3 regions of the Planococcus sp. APC 3906 genome follow, and region 2 is predicted to be linked to each of the others. Evidence: predicted binding sites of a transcription regulator. Region 2 holds the regulator's gene; each other region holds the start of a gene.
The links. The regulator Rex, encoded in region 2, represses fermentation and respiration genes when NADH is low (regulators of the CRP and FNR family bind a similar motif). The targets are predictions, from matches to a motif close to TTGTGAAATATTTCACAA.
Positions count from the first base shown of each region.

Region 1: QMA09_RS05555 (cytochrome C oxidase subunit II) is a predicted target of Rex. The motif match lies at 1,811-1,828, and genes of this name have one in related genera.
Region 3: QMA09_RS06310 (AtpZ/AtpI family protein) is a predicted target of Rex. The motif match lies at 2,521-2,538, and genes of this name have one in related genera.

Region 1 is NZ_JASDCW010000006.1:68,573-72,801, reverse strand. Features, by position in the region: gene QMA09_RS05565 (ring-cleaving dioxygenase) at 102-1,085, shown strand; gene QMA09_RS05560 (NADPH-dependent FMN reductase) at 1,103-1,711, shown strand; gene QMA09_RS05555 (cytochrome C oxidase subunit II) at 1,889-2,014, shown strand; gene QMA09_RS05550 (cytochrome c oxidase subunit II) at 2,062-2,529, shown strand; gene QMA09_RS05545 (b(o/a)3-type cytochrome-c oxidase subunit 1) at 2,531-4,183, shown strand.
Region 2 is NZ_JASDCW010000005.1:166,109-170,337, reverse strand. Features, by position in the region: gene QMA09_RS05150 (ABC-F family ATP-binding cassette domain-containing protein) at 1-1,007, opposite strand, end outside; gene QMA09_RS05145 (redox-sensing transcriptional repressor Rex) at 1,137-1,769, shown strand; gene QMA09_RS05140 (twin-arginine translocase TatA/TatE family subunit) at 1,860-2,057, shown strand; gene tatC (twin-arginine translocase subunit TatC) at 2,070-2,840, shown strand; gene QMA09_RS05130 (CPBP family intramembrane glutamic endopeptidase) at 2,872-3,663, opposite strand; gene QMA09_RS05125 (hypothetical protein) at 3,921-4,229, shown strand, end outside.
Region 3 is NZ_JASDCW010000007.1:78,632-82,860, forward strand. Features, by position in the region: gene QMA09_RS06295 (putative bifunctional diguanylate cyclase/phosphodiesterase) at 1-346, shown strand, start outside; gene upp (uracil phosphoribosyltransferase) at 560-1,189, shown strand; gene wecB (non-hydrolyzing UDP-N-acetylglucosamine 2-epimerase) at 1,338-2,459, shown strand; gene QMA09_RS06310 (AtpZ/AtpI family protein) at 2,693-2,914, shown strand; gene QMA09_RS06315 (ATP synthase subunit I) at 2,918-3,289, shown strand; gene atpB (F0F1 ATP synthase subunit A) at 3,317-4,027, shown strand; gene atpE (F0F1 ATP synthase subunit C) at 4,089-4,229, shown strand, end outside.

The DNA of each region.
Region 1 (4,229 bases), on a different contig from region 2:
ACGATTCACTTTTCCAGCCACTGATTTGGGCTCAAATTTTTTTAATCATATATCTCGAATTCGAGATATTAACCCATACTTTATTTAAAGGAGAGATTTTCATGAATGAATTAAAAGGAATCCACCACGTAACGGCCATCACGAGCAGTGCCGAAAAGAACTACGAGTTTTTCACCTATGTACTGGGCATGCGCCTGGTCAAGAAAACAGTGAACCAAGATGATATCCAGACCTACCATTTGTTTTTCTCGGATGACAAGGGTTCAGCTGGCACCGATATGACGTTTTTCGATTTTCCCGGCATCCCGAAAGGCACGCATGGCACGAACGAAATTTACAAAACAGCGTTCCGCGTCCCGACTGACGAAGCTTTGGCTTACTGGGTCAAGCGTTTTGATAAATACGAAGTGAAACATAAAGGCATCCAGGAAGTTTTCGGCAAACAAACCATTTCGTTCTCGGATTTCGACGATCAGCAATACATGCTGATTTCTGACGAACACAACGAAGGCGTCGCAGCTGGAACGCCGTGGCAAAACGGCCCGGTGCCGCTTGAATTCGCAATCACTGGGCTGGGTCCGATCCACATCCGCATTGCGGAATTCGAACAATTGAAAGAAGTATTGGAAAAAGCGCTGCTGATGCGGGAAATCGCTAAAGAAGGATCGCTGCACCTGTTCGAGGTAGGCGAAGGCGGCAATGGCGCGCAAGTGATCGTTGAGCACAATAAATTGCTGCCGGCTGGCCGCCAAGGCTTTGGCACTGTCCACCATGCGGCATTCCGGGTAGCGGATACCGATGTTTTGAAAGAATGGATCGACCGCATGCAAACATTAGGATTCAACACATCGGGCTATGTGGACCGTTTCTTCTTCGAATCACTTTACGCACGTGTGGCACAAGGCATCCTTTTCGAATGGGCGACAGACGGACCGGGCTTCATGGGCGACGAGCCGTATGAAACGATGGGTGAAAAATTATCCTTGCCGCCATTCCTCGAAGGAAAACGCGAAGCGATTGAAAAAATGGTGCGTCCGATCGATACGGTACGCAGCACACGCAAAATCGATAAAGAATATTTGTAAGGGAGAAAATCGATAAAATGGGATTTCTAAATAAATTATTCGGAACACAGCAAACTGAACAACCAAAGGAGGAAATAACAATGACACCATTGAACATCGGCATCATCTTAGGCTCGACACGCGAAGGCCGCTTAAGCCCGCAAGTAGGGGATTGGGTAAAAGAATTGGCTGACAAACGCGGAGATGCGAACTACACGATCATCGACATCGCTGATTATAAATTGCCGCTGCTCGGCGAAAATGGCGGAGACGCTTCCGGCGCTGCGGGATGGTCCGAAGCTGTTGCGGCACAGGACGGCTTTGTTTTTATCGCGCAGGAGTATAACCATTCCATTACAGGTTCCCTGAAAAATGCATTGGATTATTTGCGCGTAGAATGGAACAACAAAGCAGCCGGCATCGTTTCATACGGTTCGGTTGGCGGAGCGCGCGCTGCAGAACATTTGCGCGGCATCCTGGGTGAATTGTCAGTAGCGGATGTCCGCGTCCACCCGGCTCTATCTTTATTCACGGACTTTGAAAACGGCGCTGAACTGAAAGCGGCTCCGGTGCAGGCAGATTCAGTCAACCAAATGCTGGACCAGGTTATCCCGTGGTCGAAGGCATTGAAAACGGTTCGCCAATAATATAAATCAATCCTCTATTCCTGCAAAACAAGCTGATCCCATCCGGATCAGCTTGTTTTTTTGTCCAAAATATGAAAATGCACCTAAAAAATGATACAGGTGTGACATTTATCACAATGTCTTCGGAAGCAAAGCCTTAATCTGGAAGCAAGAGATAAATACAAGAGGTGAGAGCGGATGAGCAAGAAATACGATGAACATCAAGGCGTGAATTTAAAAGGGACATTGGTGAGTGTGTTTTTCGTAGGCGTCATTATTGTAGTAATGTGGGTCGTAGTCTACATGATGTACGTGGCAAGATAAGCTGCAGGACATGCAGCATAAACGGATGAAAAAAGGAGAAGATGGATATGCATTTACATAAGTACGAAAAGATTTGGCTTGTTTTCGGGATTGCTTCGCTCATTGTATTTTTGAGCGTCGTCGGCGTCAGCGCCTTTTCCCATGACCACACCCCGTCAGGCGGGATGGATACGATCGACCCGGAAAAAGTGAATGAAACAGCGCCATTTGATAATCCAGGCGTTTCTCAGCTGGATGATGATACCTATCAAGTGACAATCGTAGCGATGGCTTTCGGCTATAACGCACCGGAGATGAAAGTGCCAGCCGGCAAAGAAATCATTTTCAAAGTGACCAGCACAGACGTGGTCCACAGTTTTACAATTGATAACACAAAAGTCAATATGATGGTCGTTCCTGGCCAAATTACGACGAAATCCTACACATTTGAGAAGCCTGGCAAGTATTTGATTCTTTGCAACGAATACTGCGGTACGGGCCATCACATGATGTCCAGTGAAATAGAGGTGTATTAAGATGATTGCTGTAAAAGACAGAAAAATCGCATTGGCAAATATCGGCGTCGCTTACGCGGCCTTCCTGATCGGGACATTGGCTGGACTGCTGCAGGTGTTTATCCGCAATGATGCATTGCAATTGCCAGCTTGGCTGGATTATTATCAAATCTTGACCGCCCACGGCGTATTATTAGCACTTATATTTACGACATTCTTCATTTTTGCCTTCTTTACAACAGGCATGAGCAAAAGCATCGGCACATTCGGACCGAAAGTGCGCTTGTACTCATGGGTCGGCTTTTGGGTGACCCTGCTGGGTACGGTCATGGCGACCGTGATGATCGTTTCCGGCAAAGCTTCTGTGCTTTATACATTCTACGCACCGCTTAAAGCTAGCGGCTGGTTTTATGTAGGGTTGGCGCTCTTTATCATCGGAACTTGGATCAGCAGCTTTGCGCTGATCGGCCATTACATGGCATGGCGCCGCAAAAACAAAGGGCACTTGAGCCCGCTGTTCGCATTCATGACCATTACAACTATCGTTATGTGGCTCATCGCCTGCTTAGGCGTCGTAGCGACCGTGTTGTTCCAATACATTCCTTGGGCATTTGGCTGGACGGATACGATCAACGTCGAACTCAGCCGCTCATTGTTCTGGTATTTTGGCCACCCGCTTGTGTATTTCTGGCTATTGCCGGCGTATATGGCATGGTATTTGATCGTGCCGAAATTGCTTGGCGTCAAAGTATTCAGTGATTCCCTGGCGCGTCTGTCATTCGTTTTGTTCATCCTTTTCTCCATTCCGGTCGGCTTCCACCATCAGTTGACTGAGCCAGGGATTTCGAACTTCTGGAAATTCCTTCAAGTTGTTCTGACATTCATGGTCATCGTGCCGTCCTTGATGACAGCATTCACGATGTTTGCGAACTTTGAAATTTCAGGGCGCAAAAAAGGCGCCGTCGGCTTGTTCGGCTGGTTCCGCATGCTGCCTTGGAAAGATGTCCGTTTCACGTCGATTTTCATCGCGATGGCATTCTTCATTCCCGGCGGCGCCGGCGGCATTATCAATGCAAGCTTCCAGCTCAATGAAGTCGTCCACAACACGCTGTGGATTGTCGGCCATTTCCACATCACCGTCGGTACACCGGTGGCGATGACGTTCATGGGCTTGACGTTCTGGCTGATTCCCTACTTGACTGGGCGCCAGTTCACGAAGTCGATGCAGCGTCTTGGATTCGTCCAAATCATCACTTGGACGATTGGCATGCTGCTGATGTCGACGTCGCAGCATATTCTGGGGCTGCTCGGGGCGCCCCGGCGCACCGCTTATGCAGGGTACAATAATCATCCTTCTGCACTGGAATGGTTCGATGGCATCCTGACAAGCCACGTCACAATGGCAGTCGGCGGCAGCATTCTGTTCTTGTCGGCGATGATCTTGATGTATATCGTCATCATGACGATGTTCCTGTCGCCGAAAGCGGAACGGCCCGAAGATTTCGTCGAGTTCCCGTTAGCGGAAAGCGATAAAGAACACACGCCGAAGTTTTTGGAGAATTGGGCGATTTGGGTCGGCATTGCATTTGCGCTTATCTTTATCGCGTATGCAATCCCGATCGGCGACATGATTCAAAATGCACCTCCTGGTTCTAAAGGATTCATAACTTGGTAAGGAGTTGAGGGCAATGTTCACCATGGTATTATCATTAATGGCGATT
Region 2 (4,229 bases):
AGCGAATTGACGGTCAGCACATCGTTGCCGCTTTGTTTGTCGATGGTGAAGCCGAAACGCGCGGATTTCTCGCTGCCATCCGGTGCACCCATCCATTCTGTTTTTTCCAGGATCTTGCGGCGGCTCTGTGCCATCTTCGTTGTCGATGCGCGCACAAGGTTGCGCTGGACATAATCTTCGAGCTTGGCTTTTTCGCCTTGCTGCTTTTCAAATTGCTTCATGTCGAGTTCGTATTGCTTCGCTTTCTCGTCAAGATAGCGGCTGTAATTGCCCGTGTACTTTTTGACGCGATGCCGTGACACTTCATAAACAAGCGTAACGACCTGGTCGAGGAAGTAACGGTCATGCGAGACGATCAGCAGGGCGCCGGGGTAATTCTTCAAATAATTCTCGAGCCAGCTCAGCGTTTCGATGTCAAGATGATTTGTCGGTTCATCGAGGATCAAGAGCTGTGGCTTGGACAGCAGAAGTTTCGCCAGCATGAGCCGCGTCTTCTGGCCGCCGGACAAGGATACGACCTTTTTGCCGTAGTCGTCCGCATAGAATTTCATGCCGTGGAGGATGGCGCGGGTATCGGCTTCGAACTGGTAGCCTCCGGCATCCTTGAAATCATGCTGGAGCGTGTCGTACTCTTTCATGACCTTGTCGTACAGCTCTGCATCGTCATGGACTTCCTGTTCAGCCATCCGGGCTTCAAGGCGGCGGAGCTGGGCTTCCTGTTCGCGGAAATGCGCGAAGATCGTCATCATTTCCTCCCACACGGTCGCGTCGGATTCCAGATCATTCTGCTGTTCCAAATAGCCGATGGTCAAATCTTTCGGCATGATGATTTCGCCGCTGTCATAAGACATCTCACCGGATATGATTTTCAAAAGCGTCGATTTGCCCGCGCCGTTGCGGCCTACCAGTGCAACGCGGTCGCGGTGTTGGACTTCCAGTTTGACGCCTGAGAGGATCTCATCTGCGCCGAACGATTTATGGACTTGGTTTACTTGCAGTACTATCATGCGGGTCACCTCAATTCTACTTCAAGTGTAGCCCATAGGGCGGCTGTCCGCAATAAAGCCAGCTTTACATCTGGAGGTTCCTAATGTAAGATAGTATCGATTTGACAAGACCTCAGGAGGTAAGCTGGCATGCTGCACGAACCAACCAAAATTCCGCAGGCGACGACGAAACGCCTGCCGCTATATTACCGTTTCATCCAGAATTTCGCGAATGCCGGGCAAAAGCGGATTTCCTCCCAGGAATTGAGTGAAGCGATGAAAATCGACTCCGCTACAATCCGCCGTGATTTTTCCTACCTCGGGGCATTCGGCAAAAAAGGCTATGGCTACGATGTCCAGGGCTTGCTCGAATTTTTCCGCAAGACCCTGGATCAGGATGAAGCGACGAACGTCGCGTTGATCGGCGTCGGCCATCTCGGCAGCGCATTCCTCAAATACAATTTCCAGCGCAACCACAATACGAAAATCGTGCTGGCTTTCGATACAAACAGTCCGCTTGAAGGCGAACGGATCAGCGGCATCGACACGTACCATCCGGACCGCATTGAAGAGAAAATCGCTGAATACGGCATCGAAGTGGTCATCCTCACTGTGCCGTCAAGGTCAGCGCAGGAAGTGACCGACCGGCTTGCGAAAACCGATATCAAGGGCATACTCAACTTCACGCCAGTGCGCATTGCCGTGCCGGAACACATCCGCGTGCAGACCATCGATTTGTCCGTCGAGCTGCAGACGCTGATTTACCAAATCAAGCAGCAATGACTTAAAATCTTCACATTTGCAGGGCTTCTCGAAATAGCCAAAAGGGCTCTAATGATGTAGAATAAAGCCATAATACAGGAGGTGCCTCGTATGCCAGGTCCAATGAGTATAATCGTTATTGGTATTGTTGCTTTGCTTGTTTTCGGCCCGAAGAAGTTGCCGGAACTTGGAAAAGCGTTTGGTTCGTCTTTGCGTGAGTTCAAAAATGCTACAAAAGGACTTGTAGATGATGAAGACGATAACAAAGTAGATTTGAAAAAGAAAGAAGAGCAAAAGGAAATACGTTAGGATGTTTGTCCGATGACAGAAAAAGATATGACTTTAGTTGAACATATAGTTGAATTGCGAAAACGGCTCACCATTGTAGTCGTTTTCTTTGTATTAGCGCTCATTATCAGCTTTTTCCTTGCCCAACCGCTGATTCAGTATCTGCAGTATACAGAAGAAGCGAAAAATCTTACCTTGAACGCGTTCAAAATTACGGATCCGCTGATGATTTTTATGCAAGTCACCATGATTTTGGCGCTTATCTTCACTTCGCCCGTGATCATGTATCAATTCTGGGCATTTATCAGCCCGGGTCTTCTTGAAAAAGAACGGCGGGCAACGTTAAGCTATATCCCATTTTCCTTACTGTTGTTTTTGGGCGGGATCGCTTTTTCCTATTTGGTCCTGTTTCCGTACGTGATCGGGTTTATGCTGAATATCTCGGACAATATGGATATCCAGGAAACTATCGGGATCAATGAATACTTCCAATTCCTGTTCCAGATCACGCTGCCGTTCGGCTTGATTTTCCAGCTGCCGGTCGTGATGCTGTTCTTGACGAGGCTTGGTTTTATCACACCGATGCTGATGACGAAATACCGCAAGTATTCGTATCTCGTATTGGTCATCATCGCGGCGTTCATCACGCCGCCGGACATCGTCTCGCATATGATTGTGACGCTGCCGTTGATCGTGCTGTATGAGTTCAGTATCATTATCGCTAAAATCGGCTACCGCAAGTTTTTGAAAGCGGAGCAGCAGCAGCAAATCATCGAACAACAAGAAAGCCTTCCACCGAATTAAATCGGGGAAGGCTTTTTTCGTTATGCAGCTGTTATTGGAGTTTTTCTAGTTCTTTCAAGAACCCCTGGATCTTATCCATATTGAGCTGAATGGCCATGACATAGCCGTTCAGCAGGACGTGCGCGATAATTGGCGTGATGATGCGCTTCGTTTTCTGGTAAAGGAATGCGAGCACGAGCCCAGTGGAGAAATACGTCAGCAAGTGCGTCATTTCCATGTGGACTAGCCCGAAAGCCAATGCGCTGACGGCAGTGGCAACCCAGAAGTTCGTGGTTTGGTTCAGTGAGCCGAAAATGACCCGGCGGAAGACGAGTTCTTCAAGGACAGGGGCGAATAGGACGATTGCCAGTATCGTGAGCGGCACAACTTCAGCGACGCTGACGAGCGCCATCGTGTTCTCAGAGCCCGGATCGATGCCGATGGCCATTTCAATCATGACCGCGAGCGACTGACCAATCAGCAGGAGCAGGAAACCGAGGACTCCCCAGACGAATGCCATTGGGAGACCCGTTCTTTTGCCTTTCCAGATATCGAAAAAGCGTTTGTCCCGAAGCACGAGAATGAGTGTGGCGACAAAGCCGATGCCCATGGAACTGACGATGAGCCAACCGGTAGTGGTCATCCGTGCTGTTGCTTCGTCCAGGCCCTGGCCCTCGAAATAACCCATAGTTGGTGCGATGAAGAATGCCGGTGCAAGCTGCATCACGATAAAGATGAGCAGGACATAAAGTGGTGTCTTTTTGGTCTTGCGCTTCGCGGTGACACTCAGTTTGCTTTTGCCATTGCGGCTTGTATCTGTCTGCGCTTTTAAATTCAATTTCATTTCAGGTGGGTTCCTTTCGTTAATGCGTGTTCCTTCTATTGTAGAACTTTCAAGAGGGGACCGCAAAGATTTGATGTATGGAAAAAAGCGAGCAGCATACGAATAAGGGGAAATGTTGATTTCACATTAAGGTTGGCGGAAGCAGTTGAATCCACATCGACTTTACAAAGTTTACACAAAGTCCTGGTATTATAAATGCAGAGAGAAGCAGTTGAATTGCAGTGATTTTGGAAGTTGGGAAGAAAGGGGAAGGAAGAATGAAAAAACAATTACTGGTTGTGTCTATTATCAGCGTCATTGTGTTTATTGTCTTGCAAGTGAATCGGCTGCTAAACGTCGATTTTGTAGGAGGCTATCAGAGCCAAATCACCACATACGTATACATTTTTATTTTCGCCGTACTGATAGGGACGATTGTAGGTGCATTCAAAAAAATCTTTGCGCCATTGATTATAATGGCGGCGGGTATTGGGGTAGTGGTACTGGTGACGAACCTGTTTACAGTGGAACTGAATTATTACGCTCACCAAGAGGAACGGGAAGAGATGATTGAAAAACTGGTATCG
Region 3 (4,229 bases), on a different contig from region 2:
TGATATCGAAACAGCTTATAAAGTCTTTAACCGCTTGAAAGCTTTCGGCTTTACAAGCTCCATCGATGATTTTGGAACTGGTTACTCATCGCTGAGTTATCTCCAGAAACTGCCTGTACACGAAATCAAGATCGACCGTTCGTTCATATCAAAAATGCATGAGCCTGCAACGATGGCGATTGTCCGTACAATCATCCAGCTGGCGGAGAATCTCCATATGCTGGCGGTGGCAGAAGGAGTCGAAACGAATGAGCAGCGCGAAATGCTCATCAATCTGGGCTGCCGTGTCGGCCAAGGCTATTATTTCTATCGCCCGATGTCACTCGATGAAGCGAATCTATTGTAAGCCGGAGCATCCATGCTCCGGTTTTTTTGCGATTGTAAAAGGGGCTCTATTGGACAGCAACCCTTTCCGCTGCGGGAGAGGGAAAGTTTTATGGCAGCCTAAAACCCTGAGCCGAAAAAAATCTGAAAAATCTCAATGCGGCAAGCAGTGAGTCGCGGTAAAAAAATTCTGTTATACTAGATAGGATAAAGTTTGAAAAGGAGCTGTTTCGCAGTGGGAAAAGTACATGTATTTGATCATCCGTTAATCCAGCATAAATTGACTTACATCCGTGACAAATCAACGGGCACCAAAGAATTCCGCGAGCTTGTCGATGAAATCGCAACGTTGATGGCCTTTGAAATCACGCGCGATCTTCCATTAGAGGAAATTGAAATCGAGACGCCTGTCCAATTGGCCAAGTCGAATGTATTGTCAGGCAAAAAACTAGGAGTGGTTCCGATTCTCCGCGCCGGCATCGGCATGGTCGATGGAATTTTAAAACTGATCCCAGCAGCGAAAGTGGGGCATATCGGCTTGTACCGTGACCCAGAAACTTTGCAGCCGGTTGAATACTACTTGAAATTGCCTTCCGACGTGCAAGAACGTGAATTCATCGTGGTGGATCCGATGCTCGCTACTGGCGGTTCAGCAGTTGAAGCTGTTAATTCATTGAAAAAACGCGGCGCGAAAAAAATCCGTTTCATGTGCATCATCGCCGCTCCTGAAGGCGTAGAAGCATTGCAGCAAGCACATCCTGATGTCGATATCTACATTGCGGCGCTTGATGAAAAGCTGAACGACCATGGCTATATCGTTCCGGGTCTAGGAGACGCCGGAGACCGTTTATTCGGAACTAAGTAAGCAAGAAAAGCGCAGGTGGCCGTTTTAACCCCGACAAGCGCTGGAGGGTTTGCTGGCAATGGCGTTTTACCATTGTTGGCAAAACCGAAGCGACCTCGAGGGGCTGGCCACCGGAGTCTGGACAATGAAGTGAAAAGGCGGGATAAGCTTGACGAAAAAGTGGAAAGTAATGACGATTTTCGGCACGCGGCCGGAAGCCATCAAGATGGCTCCGCTTGTGCTGGAACTCCAGAAGCATCCTGAAACAATCGAGCCGCTGGTGGCTGTCACTGCGCAGCACCGCGAAATGCTTGACCAAGTCCTGGAGACGTTCAAAATCACGCCGGACTTCGATTTGAACATCATGAAAGACCGCCAGACGCTGAGCGGTGTGACAACCCGTGCACTTGAAGGCTTGGACGGCATCATGAAAGAGGCCAAGCCGGATATCGTGCTTGTCCATGGCGATACCACAACGACTTTTGTCGCCGGGCTTGCGGCATTCTATAACCAGATTGCTGTCGGACACGTCGAAGCCGGACTGCGTACGTTCAATAAGTACTCGCCTTATCCGGAAGAGATGAACCGCCAATTGACTGGTGTCTTAGCGGATATCCATTTCGCGCCGACTGAAAAGTCTGCCGAGAATCTGCGTTCTGAAAACAAAAAAGAAGAAACCATTTACATCACCGGCAATACAGCCATCGATGCGTTGAAAACGACTGTGCGTGATGACTATAGCCATCCGATGCTGGAGAAGATCGGTTCGGACCGGATGATTCTTCTGACAGCCCATCGGCGTGAAAACCTGGGCGAACCGATGCGCAATATGTTCCGGGCCATCAAACGCCTAACAGAAGAACACGACGATATCCAAGTGGTCTATCCGGTTCACCTGAATCCGGCAGTGCGTGAAGTGGCAAACGAAATTTTTGGAGACAACAAGCAGGTTCACTTGATCGAGCCGCTTGAAGTGCTGGACTTCCATAACTTCGCAGCGCGCTCGTTCTTTATTTTGACCGATTCGGGCGGCGTCCAGGAAGAAGCGCCATCGCTCGGCAAGCCGGTTCTGGTGCTGCGCGATACAACGGAGCGTCCGGAAGGCATCGATGCAGGAACGCTTAAGCTCGCCGGAACAAATGAGGAAGATATCTATCGCTTGGCGAAAGAATTGCTGACAGACAAGGCGGCCTATGAAAGCATGTCGCATGCATCCAATCCATACGGAGACGGAAAAGCATCGATGCGGATTGTCGAAGCCCTGCATGCTTATTTCGAAAACAAGCAATAACTAGAAAAGGTTATGGACATTTGTTTTTAAATTTGTCGACAATATGTCAGCCCAGAATCGCTTGTGATGTTTTTCACTTCATCCAATTGACATGAATTTACCCCTAATGTATGCTTACAAAGGGTATGCATGAGAAGGTTTTCATACATAAAGATGTTGTTCTGGAAGCCTGATGCGACTGCTCTTTTTTAAGGGTTTTATGTCAAATCAAAACGAAACTCGAGGGGTTTATCATGCGCCCAACAAAAAGTCCCTTACAAGCGATGGCACTTTACAGCGCCATCCTCTCACAACTTGTCGGGTCCGTGCTCATCGGTCTGTTCACAGGTATGTGGCTCGATGAACAATTCGGAACCGCCCCGCTATTTCTGATCATTTTCCTGCTTGCGGGATTAGCTCTCGGAGTATGGGCAATGCTTCAGACCGTCCGAAAATTCGAATCAGGAGACCAGTAGAAAATGGATGGACTTAGGGAAATTTATGAACGCCTAAAAAAGATGATGTATTTCATTCTGGCAGCTTTCGTTTTAGGCTGGGGATTGACCCCATACCAGGCGATTTTTGCAGGCCTCATCATAGGATCCCTGTTCGGCATTTATAATATGTGGATTTTGGTTCGCCGGATGGAAAAATTCGACCGGGCGGTGGCAGAAGGCTCGAAGGTTCGTTCGCTTGGAACGGCATTACGGTTTGCATCAGGTGTTGCCGCTGTTGCGATAGCAATTCTTTTCGCAGAGCAAGTTCACTTGGTCAGTACGGTAATTGGATTGATGATTCCTTATGTTCTGTTATTGGCGGAACGGATTATCTATCACGTGAAACACCATTAAGAAAAGTGAAAGAGAGGTGAAACTATCGTGGATCACGGCGCTCCAACTCGTGAGATATTCGGCTTATGGTTCAACTTGTCGAATGTTTTGATGCTAATTGTTGCCGCTGTTATCGTTTTCCTCATTGCTTTTATTGCTACACGGAATTTGAAACTGAAGCCTACGGGCATGCAGAACTTCATGGAATGGATCATGGATTTCGTCAAGGGCATCATTAAAAGCAATATGGACTGGAAAACTGGCGGCAGGTTCCATGTGCTGGGAATAACGCTAATCATGTTCATCTTCGTATCGAATATGTTAGGTCTCCCTTTCTCAATCATTGTCAACGGCGATCTTTGGTGGAAATCACCAACAGCTGATCCGATTGTAACAATGACGCTGGCAGCAATGGTTATCATCTTGAGCCATTATTATGGCATCAAGCTGAAAGGGCTGAAAGGGTACGGTGCGGATTACTTCAAACCGATGTCATTCCTTTTCCCGCTTAAGATCATTGAGGAATTCGCAAATACGCTGACACTCGGTCTGCGTCTTTACGGAAACATTTACGCAGGAGAAATTCTTCTTGCATTATTGGCCGGACTCGGCGGAGCAAGTGTATTCGGTTTTGCCGCTGCATTCCTTCCGATGATGGTATGGCAAGGATTCTCGATCTTTATCGGGGCAATCCAAGCATTCATTTTCGTTATGTTAACGATGGTTTATTTATCGCATAAAGTCAGCGAAGACCATTGAGTATAAAACGCTCCTAGCAGAGCAAACAAAAAAACAACTATCCTGAGGAGGAAACATCACAATGACAGGTTCATTAGGTTTATTAGCAGCAGCAATCGCAGTAGGTTTAGCAGCACTAGGTGCAGGTATCGGTAACGGAATGATCGTTTCAAAAACAGTAGAAGGTATCGCTCGCCAGCCAGAAGCTCGTGGCGTTCTACAA